Regions from separate parts of the Mechercharimyces mesophilus genome, predicted to be linked through region 1. Evidence: a T-box and tRNA genes for the amino acid it is inferred to sense, from the RefSeq annotation. Region 1 holds a T-box; the other holds one or more tRNA genes.
What was found. The T-box of region 1 lies ahead of metG (methionine--tRNA ligase). A T-box ahead of a tRNA ligase gene usually reads a tRNA of that ligase, here a tRNA-Met.
Positions count from the first base shown of each region.

Region 2: it has a tRNA-Met gene. The T-box ahead of metG (methionine--tRNA ligase) is inferred to sense a tRNA for this amino acid. The anticodon was not compared.

Region 1 is NZ_JCBAPH010000005.1:228,794-234,736, forward strand. Features, by position in the region: gene AC6RGY_RS13800 (TatD family hydrolase) at 2-766, opposite strand; gene metG (methionine--tRNA ligase) at 1,104-3,119, opposite strand; T-box leader at 3,158-3,406, opposite strand; gene AC6RGY_RS13810 (ATP-binding protein) at 3,640-5,478, opposite strand; gene AC6RGY_RS13815 (DNA double-strand break repair nuclease NurA) at 5,563-5,943, opposite strand, start outside.
Region 2 is NZ_JCBAPH010000001.1:514,681-520,623, reverse strand. Features, by position in the region: gene dinB (DNA polymerase IV) at 1-949, shown strand, start outside; gene AC6RGY_RS02740 (phosphatase PAP2 family protein) at 978-1,499, opposite strand; tRNA gene AC6RGY_RS02735 (tRNA-Val) at 1,626-1,700, opposite strand; tRNA gene AC6RGY_RS02730 (tRNA-Ile) at 1,727-1,802, opposite strand; tRNA gene AC6RGY_RS02725 (tRNA-Asp) at 1,811-1,886, opposite strand; tRNA gene AC6RGY_RS02720 (tRNA-Met) at 1,902-1,977, opposite strand; gene AC6RGY_RS02715 (2'-5' RNA ligase family protein) at 2,428-2,952, shown strand; gene AC6RGY_RS02710 (GNAT family N-acetyltransferase) at 2,969-3,403, shown strand; gene AC6RGY_RS02705 (hypothetical protein) at 3,513-3,728, opposite strand; gene AC6RGY_RS02700 (YecA family protein) at 3,819-5,282, opposite strand; gene AC6RGY_RS02695 (3D domain-containing protein) at 5,481-5,943, opposite strand, start outside.

The sequences.
Region 1 (5,943 bases):
CTCACAGGCGAAAGAGACGAGAGGCATTCTCATAAGTCACTTGCGCTAGCTCTTCTAGACTTTGTCCACGAATATCTGCGATAGATTCCGCTACAAGCCTTACATAACTACTTTCGTTCCGCTTTCCACGATTGGGATGGGGTGCGAGATAAGGGCAGTCGGTTTCGATCAAGAGCCGGTCGAGCGGCACCATAGCGGCAATCTCTTTCGGCATCTTGGCATTTTTAAAGGTAACAGGTCCACCCAAGCCAATGTAAAAATTCATGTCTAGACACTCTTGGGCAATCGCCTGATCTCCACCAAAGCAGTGCATGACGCCTCCTACTTCTTCCGCTTTCTCCTCGCGCAAGATACGTACGACATCTTCATGAGCATCGCGATCATGAATGATGATCGGCAAGTTGACTTTCCTCGCCAAACGTATTTGCTTGCGGAACAATTCCATTTGTACTTCTCGTGGAGCGGTATCCCAGTAGTAGTCTAGCCCCATTTCGCCTAATGCTACCACTTTAGGGTGTTCGGTTAAGGAAGCGATCCAATCCAGGTCCTCCTCTGTGCAATCAGCAGCATCTACCGGATGCCAGCCAACTGCCGCATAAATAAAATCATATCGTTCGATGAGTTCCAAGGTAGCCTGTATGGTTTCACGGTTAAATCCAACGTTGATGATACGGGTGACGCCTTCCTGCTGTGCCCGCTTGATCACTTCTTCGCGGTCTTCGTCAAATTTGGCGTCGTTTAGGTGGGCGTGGCTATCAAATAACACGGCCGCTTCCTCCTCCTTCGCAAATTCTGCTATAGGTTTCTTCGATTGAAGCATTCAATTATCAATAGGAAGCCAGAACCCATCATTGGGGGTGGCTTCTCACCTTCCTTGTTTGAGCACTACCATAGTTTTAGCGTTCTCTCGTAACGCGGTGGATGGTCAAGGGAATTCCCTCTCTTGACGATTGCATGAGCTTTGGCAAGGTCATTCGAAGAAACATCCTGCGCCCATCTTCCAACCATTCTACGGGTGAGCTTTCACCCTTTATGGGATGGTGAGTGGTTCTACCTAACGATAGAACCATTCACCAGTAGGATATCCCTTGAAGGGGCTCTCACTACTTCACTCGGGTTCCATTAGGAATTTCCTGAGGAACGGTGGCTAGTCTGAGGGTCCCTCCCTCTTTGGCCGCTAGGACCATGCCTTCGGAGCGGACTCCACGCAGTTTGACGGGTTTTAAGTTAGTGACGACGATCACTTTTTCCCCTGTCAATGCTTCTGGCTGGTAGTGCTCAGCGATACCAGAAACGACTTGGCGCTCTTCAGTACCCAGGTTGAGTTTTAAGAGAAGCAGGCGATCAGCGCCTTTGACAGGGCTGGCTTCGATGATTTCTGCCACTTTCAATTCCACTTTGGCAAACTCATCAATGGTGATCAGGCCTTCGTTCGCATGATCTGTAGAGGAAGCGAACTGGCTTTTCTCTTTCTTTCCTGTTCCTTTTTCTTTCTCAGCAGAAGCAGCCGTTTCTGTCGCTTTCTTTTGTCCCATTCCTTCAGCAATCCACTTGCTCTCTTCCTCCACATCAAGGCGAGGAAAGATGGGTTTACCTTTTTTCGTAACCGTTCCAGCCTCTAATGTCCCATAGGTGTGCAAGCTCTCCCATGAGGTGATGTGGGGTAAATCTGTTATTCCTAGCTGTTCCCACATCTTTTGTGGAGTCCGTGTCAGGAACGGTTGGATCAGTCCGCTCACGATGCGTAGATTCTCGAGCAGCTGATACAAGACAGAGCCAAGCACATCCTTCTTGCTCTCATCTTTAGCCAATACCCAAGGCATGGTTTTTTCAATATAGCGATTGGTTCCTCGTACCAATTCCCAGATCGAGGTTAAGGCGATGGAGAATTTCATTTCCTCCAGCGCGGTTTCCACCTTTTCCACGGTTGTACGGGCCAGTTGTTCTAGCTCATCATCATGCTCCGTCGCCTGTGAAAGGAAGGTAGGTACAACCCCATCGTTATATTTTTGCACCATGGTTAAGCTTCGATGCAATAAATTACCAAGATCATTCGCTAGATCCGCATTGACCCGCTCGACAAATGCTTCCGGAGTGAAGACACCATCATAACCGAAGGGAATTTCTCGTAGTAGATAATACCGCAGAGCATCCAAGCCAAAGTGGTCAATGAGTGGCACGGGATCAACGACATTCCCTTTCGATTTCGACATTTTCCCGCCTTTCAGTTGCAAAAAGCCATGAGCAAATACTTTCTTCGGTAGTGGAAGATCTAGTGCGATCAGCATGATTGGCCAATAAATGGTGTGGAAACGTACAATCTCTTTCCCTACCAAGTGTACATTAGCAGGCCAATACTTCTCGTATTTCTGCTGGTTCTCAGGAACGTCTGAAAGATATCCAATGGCTGAAATATAGTTGGTCAATGCATCAATCCACACATACATGACATGCTTCGGGTCCCCAGGGACGGGAATTCCCCACTCAAATGTGGTACGAGAGATACAGAGATCTTCCAATCCTGGCTCGAGAAAGTTGCGAATCATCTCGTTCTTTCTTGACTCTGGTTGGATAAAATCTGGATGTTGTTCATAGTGGGCAAGTAGTTGATCCACATACTTGTTCATCCGGAAAAAGTAGCTTTGTTCACGTACTTTCTCTACTGGACGACCACAATCAGGGCAGTTTCCATCTTTTAATTGCCTTTCTGTCCAAAACGATTCGCAAGGCGTACAATACATACCCTCATAATCACTTAAGTAGATATCTCCTTGATCCAACAAGCGTTGAAAGATCTTTTGTACAACCACTTGGTGGCGATCTTCCGTGGTACGAATAAAGTCGTCATAGGAGATTTCAAGCTTTTCCCACAGTGCCTTTACTCCTGTCACGATCTCATCAACAAATTGTTGTGGTTTTTTCCCTTGTTCACGTGCACTTCGCTCGATCTTTTGCCCATGTTCATCCGTACCCGTTAAGTACATCACGTCAAACCCTCTGAGGCGTTTGTACCGTGCCATCACATCTCCAGCTACCGTTGTATACGCGTGTCCAATATGCAGGTTATCATTCGGATAATAAATGGGTGTTGTAATATAAAAACTTGGTTTTCCACTCATGTTTTTCTCTCCTTTCAAACATCAAAAAAACCCCTTGCCTATGGGGCGAGAGGTTAGACTCGCGGTACCACCCAATTTCGACGCTTTGCGAAAAGCGTCCTCCACCAGTGTCCACACTGACCCTGTAACGTTGGGCTACGTCCATCCCTATTCACCCAGATCGTTCGGCTTTAAGGAAGGAATCTCAAGGGCCATCTTCACACGTTCATCCTATACCGGCTTTCACCTTACCCGGCTCTCTGAAAATAGGAAGATCTCGTGCTACTCATCCCCGTCTTCGATCAAACGTGATTATTTCCCGGGAAACCTGCTGCAGAAAATAAACCTTCATTCTCTATTATAACCAATGATCAGAAGGATTAACAAGGGCGAGAAGACATCCTAAGATGGCTTCGCGTGAGCCCTTCCATTTTTAAAGTCAGTATTGCCCCATCCATACGATAAGTGTGATTTCCCAATCAGGTGGAGCCACATCCCCACCTGATTCGGTGTTTTAAGTCCATATGAGGGCGAGTTTGATTTATTTCTGATCATAACGAGTGGCTAGAGGAGAGGCGATTTTACTGATCTTCCCACGATCCGCTAGTCTCTCTAGCTCTTCTTTCAGCCTCGCCACATCCCACGATAGTCCACATTCGCGATTAATATATTGCGCTGCTCCCATTAAATCCGTATCAAAAATAGGGAGCTTCTTCTCTATCGCTACGAAAACCTGCTCATTCTCTTTTTGTTTCAGGGCAAAGAGTTCATCAAAGGGATTGCTCTGGTGAGGGCTTTCAGAATAGGCGGCACGAATCCGAATAAACAGCGTCCGTCCGAAGATAGCAGAGGAAACAAACGCATCACCAGAGCGTAAGTAAGGCAACCGCTTTCCTTCTTCTGGTGTTAAGTCTGTCTCTTCGCGCAGGGTGGCAATATCCGTCCCACGTACCGTGCGGAAAACAAATTTGGTATTGAGCTGAGCGGTAATGGTCTCGTCGAGCAGGGTGGGGCGTTGCGTCGCTAGTACGAGGAAGACACCATACTTTCTCCCTTCCTGAGCAATCTCTTTCATGATGGACTTGGCTGGTGAATCGATTCCTTTCGGTGCAAAATTGTGCGCTTCATCCGTCACTATCAGAAACGGTGGAAAGAACGTTCCTTCTTCTCCATTCATACGGGCATCTTGATATTCCCTTCGCTTGCGATAAAGCGTTCCCATCACATAAGTAGAAAAAACTTGAATAATCCAAGTGGAGCCTTGCACAACGACCAATTTCCCTTGTGCCAATGCTTGCTCGATTCGTTGAATATCTTGCTGGAAGAGCCCTGCTTTCTCCAGTCGCTTAAGACGCCATAGAACTCCTTTCACCGAAGCAGCAGGCAAGCTGTTATATCGATTAAAAAGCTCAGTCAGCTCTTTGACCCGTTCCACTTCTGAAGGGGTCACATCATCTGCTTTTAGCCTCTTACCAAGCCCCTGCTTCCCTTCTTCTAACGCCTGGGCCACATTTTGCACCCGGTCGTGAAAAGAGTGAAAGGAATCTCGTCGGCGATGCAAGGTTTGCGCCACATTTACCATTGATTCCGTCAGATGTCCCCCTGCAGCACCCAACAAGTCCGTCACATCTCGTGTCGATAATGCGGAGAAATCGATCCCCACTTGCTTTCCCACTTCAACCGCTGTCCACTTATCCGCAAATTCTGGTGCGATCTCTGCTAGCGATTGACTTAATTGCGCAAAGGACATCTCAAAATGAGGATCAAATACCAACGTGGGTATCGTGAGCTTCATCAATTCTTCCAGCATCACCCGAAGTCCAAAAGATTTCCCCGATCCGGACCCTCCGAAGATCCCAATATGGGGATACTGCTGCATTGCGCGAATGTCCAGTAGGAATGGAACCCCCCGTTGCTTCTGAATCACTCCATCCTCCAATAAATGAACTTGATCAGTTAATGACGGATCGAGTGAAGACGCAAGCGGTCCTGTACTCTGGATTTCACCCATCACTGCCCCTGCTTCTGGTTGCACTTTCACCAACAAATGGCGCACTTCATCAAAATGAGGGGCACGCACACTAGAACCCGTCTTAACCGGATGGGATGCTTCTACAAACAAACGCAACTTGGCCATATTGATTTCATCCGAGCCGATGTCATATCCAATCTGCTCTAAGGACTGCACGACCTGCGCATCCACCATCGAACGATCCAATCCCATGGGGATAAAGCGGTTATAGGCGAGGGTCTCTACTACTTCGCCTTGTGGATTGCCTAGCATTTCATCCTGTAAGACCAAAATCTCATTGATGCGAAACTTGCGATCCCGAGATACCACATATACCTCTTGCTGTGTCGTAACCCCTACTACCTGCATGTCCGCTCCTCCTCTTGTCCGCAAATATTCATCCCGAACACTCTTGCTTTCTCTATTTCGATAGCCATTTAAACGCTATTTCCACTATATCACTCTCTCCGATCGCTTTGGTAAAAACAAACGATGGCTCAGTGCGGGATCGATAAACTGCTCTACCATTCCATGCAATAGTTCATTGGTCACCCGCACTTCTCGATCGACAATGTCTAGCCACAAAGGAATTCCTCTTCCCTGATCGGGGGTCAAGGTATAGATCAGATGAATGAGTGCCATTTTTTCTGCCGCTTGTTCATGTAGACCGTCAATACCGATCGGCTGTGGACTTGTCGAAGGTCGAAAGGCCACTTTCCACATCTCCTCTCCCACTGTGGAAAAGTAGGTACTTTCAAATCCCTCGCCCGCCTCCAACTTTCCAAACAAAAACTCACGATCGGAGCGAGCCGTTTGCCCCGGATACAAGGCTTG
Region 2 (5,943 bases), on a different contig from region 1:
GCAGATTTTGCAACAATTTTCTCCGCTTGTAGAGCCTTTTTCGATCGATGAAGCCTTCGTCGAACTAACCGGGTGCGAAAAACTCATGGGAGAGAGTCAGCAGGTGGCACAAAAAATCAAGCAACGTATTGCAGAGGAAATGGGCATCCCTTGCTCGATCGGAATTGGCCCCAATAAATTACTGGCAAAGATGGCTGCTGAGATGGACAAACCAGACGGGTTGACCAAACTCACTTTAGAAGATGTCCCACAAAGGATTTGGCCACTATCCATCAAAGAACTCTTTGGAGTGGGCAAACGCATGGAGAGTCACTTTCACAAAATGGGCATTCGCACCATTGGAGACCTTGCACAAACCGATCCCCAACGATTAAAGCGTCGTTTTGGTATCATCGGTCGCGCTCTACACCAATCGGCCCACGGAATCGATCCCAGTCCAGTGGACCCCTTCTCGCTAGAAGGAGCAAAATCCATCGGACACCAATTCACCCTTCCCTACGATTATACAGAGGAAGAAGACCTGCTGCTCGTCCTTCGTGAACTAGCGGATGAAATCGGGAGACGAGCACGCTTAGCCAATTCACTGGGACGCACGGTTTCTCTTGTCCTCAGAAGCACCGATTTTCAATCCATTCAACGGAGCCTCAGTCTAAACGAGACCACCAATATTGGCCTGATCATTTATCAAGCAGCTGAGACACTTTTTCGCCGGCACTGGAGAAACCAGCCCATTCGTTTGATCGGACTCACGCTCTCTAACTTGCAAGATACCAGCGATGGAATTCAGTTAGATTTATTCGGTACAACAGAAAAAAATCGACGGCTTGCAACAGCCGTCGATACGATTCAAGAAAAGTACGGAAAAACCAGTGTCCTGTATGCTCATTCCCTGCTCGATGCCAGTATCTTCAAAGACCGCTCGAACAAGATTGGCGGACATCACATTTGAGCCTAGAAGCACAGAGAACAGGACAAATCTAGTGGAAAAGCATCATGGTTCCCCAAGCAAAGAGCCAACCGATAAAGGCACCAATCATCACATCGGTGGGGTAATGCAAGCCAAGATACATGCGTGAAAAACCTACCATGGCCGCAAGTATCAGTAGAGGAAGTGACAGCAAGGGTGCATGAAAGAAAAAGACACCCGCAATCGAAAAAACAGCCGTGGTATGACCAGAAGGAAAAGAATAGTCCGAAAGTGGATTAGGAAAAGTGTGCAACTGCGTCAAGTGCAAATAGGGACGCAAGCGCGGAAGAACCGCCTTAATCAACCGCACCAACAGGTGGCTTGTTCCCAATGCCAATAGCCCTTCAATTGCGATCTCGGAGAAAGGGGTTAAAAACCACCATGCTAGTAAAAACAGTATAGTCACACTGGCATCACCCGCATGGGTAATCCGTGGCATCCACCAATCAAAAGGGCGACATTTCCACTGGCAATTAACCAGCGAGATCAAGCGATCATCATAATCTTGAATCCAGGTAACCAAGCGCTCCATTTTTGGTATTACCCCCAGACCATCGGCATTGTAAACTTATCTTAACTCTATAATATGAAGGGAGCATAAAACATACATGAGGATTTACTAAAAAAAACAAAAACACCCCTCTGGGTGCTCTTCTGCTGGTGGGCAGTATTGGAATCGAACCAACGACCTCTTCCGTGTCAAGGAAGCGCTCTCCCCCTGAGCTAACTGCCCCTACTTTATCGGTAAAAGACATCGACTGGTGGGCCCAACAGGACTCGAACCTGTGACCTATCGGTTATGAGCCGACTGCTCTACCAACTGAGCTATAGGCCCAAAAAAAATGGCGGAGCTGACGGGATTCGAACCCGCGATCTCCTGCGTGACAGGCAGGCATGTTGACCCCTACACCACAGCTCCATGTGAGTTAAGTATTGGTTGCGGGGGCAGGACTTGAACCTGCGACCTCCGGGTTATGAGCCCGACGAGCTACCAACTGCTCTACCCCGCGTCATTACTATGATTTGTTCGTTTTCGTGAGTGCTGTTTGCCAGCGACAATTAATACTATACTACATCCATTTGGATCATGCAAGGGTTTTTTTATATTTTTTTCGAATGTCATCAGAGCACCGAAAACTGGGACATCGTACATTTTGCAAAAGTGCGGATACGGGCACCAATACAATCGCATACTATGCAGTAACAAACGAGGATATCGTTTGTTACTGCAAGACCATCTGAACCTGCCATTGGACAGATGTTCCCTCCTCGAATAATGAGCAGCCCATAAGCTGCTCCTTTTCTGTTGCCCACATCCCTCGCAAAGGGGGCTTTTTTTTGCTATAATTTCTTCCAAAGGCCTTTATTTCACTCTTGCGGGGCATAATAATGTGAGCTTCTATGCAAAACTTGCTCCTACAAGGGATCTTATTTTGTTGACAGATTGAGGAGGCGGTAACATGATTTACGGAGTGGCCATCTTTCCTGAAAAAAAGGTGCAAGACGTCGCAAACTCCTATCGAAAACGATATGACCCTCACTACGGGCTCATCCCACCCCATATTACACTCAAAGAAGCATTTTCACTGGAAAGAGAAGAGGAGCAAGAGATCGAAAGAGTGGTTCATCACTTAGAGGGAGTTTCCAAACAAGCTTCCCCCTTCACGATCCACTTCAGCAAAATTGGCACTTTCCATCCAAACAGCCCCACCCTATACTTAGCTTTGGGAGATGGAACAAAATTGGGGGAACTACATCAAAAAATAAATTCTGGTCCCCTTGACCTTCCAGAGACACATGCCTTTATTCCTCATATCACCATTGGACAAAAACTTCCTGAAGATGAGTTGCTTGATGTTTATGGAAGTTTACGTATGACAGACATCAATATCGAGACCCAAGTAGACCGGTTTCACCTGCTTTATCAATTAGAAAATCAGTCATGGTCACTCTATCAAAGCTTTCTTTTAACTGGTGACCAATAAAGGAGAATGGAATCCATTGGATGTACTAATTGTAACCGCACAAACACCACAACAGATCCAGCAGGCCTTCCAGATTCGACAGACGATTTTCGTTGAGGAGCAACATGTTCCAGCAGAGGATGAAATCGATCAGCATGAAGAAGAGTCTACCCACTTTCTCGCATTGATTAATGGAAAACCCGTTGCAACCAGTCGTGTCCGCTTTCTAAACAATCATACTGCCAAAGCAGAGCGAATTGCTGTGCTCAAGGAGCACCGCAAGGAAGGAATCGGTCATAAACTCCTGCAACGCATGGAAAGCTTCGCCCGCGAACAACGAGCTCAAAACATCGCGTTACATGCGCAGGTTCGAGCCCAAGGATTTTATGAGCGCGCTGGCTATACACTGGCAGGTGCACCTTTTATGGAAGCAGGGATCGAGCACATAAAAATGAGTAAAACGCTTGCATGAATCATGGACTCGTAGCTAGCTACTGGGTTCATGATTTTTCCATAAAAACAGGACTAATCGAGAGGCACCCAGTGGGTGCCTTTTTCGATTAGCCCTTTCACACTCAACCTCAGTTCAGCTCTTCCAATTCCTCTTCTAACTGTTTTCCAAGTTGCTCCTTACTCTCGCCTGACTCTTTTGTTGCTTGCCGCTCTTCCTTCTGCAAAAACTCTGCACCAAATTCATTCATGAGCTCCTCCAAATTCCGGTTCTTCCCCTTCTTCGGACCGGCCTGTTTATCATCGTCACCCATGCCTTGAGTCAACTTTTGTAGAAAGCGGAGCAATGAAAGCGCCTCCTCGACTTGTAGTTGAGTGCTTCCATAGTATATCTCACCATGGTCCAGTCCATCAGCCGGATCACCGTGCAGAAAAATTTACATATTGGAATGGTTCTCGTTTCGTTCCTCAACCGTATGAGGATCGGGCTCAAGTGGGTACACTCTGGTTACCGAAACCAATTCCACACCCTCTTCCTCCATAACCACCTTCCCTCGAATACAAAAGTGCATACCGGTACAGCTTGGTGGAATCGCCTTACTCTTTAGTGGGAACATCCTTCCCTCTAGGGAGACAAACGCACCTGTAGTGGTGATTTCTATAGGAAAGAGGGATTCAGCACTTTCCTCAGTAGAAACAATAGCCCCACTTCCCTCCTCCGTCACCATCCAATTCTTTACCTCAAAAGCGGCTGGAAGAGATCGAATCAAGGAAGAATAGCATTGCCGAAAAAAAGAGTACACTGGAGCCACTTTCGCTTGATCCAACCAGCGAAACAAATGTTTTAAGGTGTTAAGGAATATCTTAGATCTTGCTACACTTTTATGACCTTTATCTGGATACCAAACACCTAAAAAATGAATGAGGACAGGTTGGGTCAATTGTGTCCAATGGAACGAAACACCGAAATAGGTAGAGATATATTCTGTGAGGTCCTTTAATGTTTCTTGATACAGCGCTTGTGTTCTCTCCTGAAAGTGAGAAACATAATCAACGTAAAAATGTTCTAGCTGTTGCGTAATCCCTTCCGACAAACCAGGTTCCGTGGCCAATGGAAGAGTAGGTAACAAAAAGCGACTATCCCCTGATTTTTTTGTTAAGGCGGTGGACTTCACGGTCTTTTCAACCTTCTCTCTTTCTTCCGCACGACGGATCGACCAACTTAGCACATGCAAGCTGTTCTTCTCCCAATATTCGGATTCAGATTCCCTAAGTTTCTGAGCGTTTTTTCGTAGATACAAGAGAATCTCCTCCTTCATCTCAGATGTAAACGATGTATATGGGCCGATCATTTCATACCGGTTACCCAAGCGGGAAAATCGAGCAAAGACCAACATCTTCTCACGAAGAGGTTTATAAGCGTAAACAGAGTAGCGTGTCTTTTCACGTGGCGAATAAAAATGAATACGGTTCCCTTCCACTTGCAGTACCTCATAATAATCCAGGCGAACGGAACAGAACTGCTGTAAGAGTTGTTTGTCCCATTGCCGCGCCGATGATCCCGATAGCGTTTTCGCCCAATATTCAACTGGGCGCATTTCTTGAAAACAAGGAGCATCAAATATCATCCAATAGTGGTAAGTAAAAAAAAGACTTTGAGGTATTGGCTCATCCTGAGAAAGACCAAAGGCTCGTTTAAAAAGAAGGGTATACTCATCCGAACTCAAGCTTTCTTTTTGTTGTTCATACCATCCATACAAATGGTCTAATAATTTCGATTTATGATTCCCCTCCCGGGATTCACGTGCCCGTTCTGCCGTTTCCAAGGTGACGACTCGTTCACAACACTTCTTGTATTTTTTACCACTTCCACAAGGACAAGGTTCATTTCGACCCGGCATTGTCACACACCTCATCTATCAACATCATTAGTTACCAGTATACAAGAAAAGAGGCCATTTCGACAAAGATTCTATGAAAAAGTGCTTGTTCAGACATTCTACAATGGTAAACGAGAGGATTCAAGAAATGTTCGATCTTTTTTGTGTACACAGTAGGAGTAAAAAAAGCTACAGCATGAGTGCTGTAGCTCTTTTTCTCTATTCCAAGATATAGACCTTGAGATTTTTACGTCCCCATTGGCGACATTCTTGCTCGCTATCTAAGAAAACGTCAATAATATTGCCTTGTATTCTACCACCTGTGTCTTCGGCAACTCCATGTCCATATCCTGGAATATAAAGTTTGGTGCCCAGCGGAATAACATCTGGATCAACCGCAATGGTCCCAACCTTCGGCATCGTTCCTGTCGCCGTAGGATTCCCAGTATGCGTATAAGCTGTGGCTTCCGCATTAATCACTTTACTATATTCCAGACCTTCAATCGAACCTGAACCGGCAGCGACCTCCACCGTTTCTTTGGTACCAATATGCACTTCTTTATTTACAGGCTCAATTTCATCGACAAGTCGCTTTTCAGTCTTCGATTCGACCAATTCACTGTTTTTATAAACCATGGAAACTTCATATATTTTCTTTCCTTGTTTTCCTTCTTGAACGACC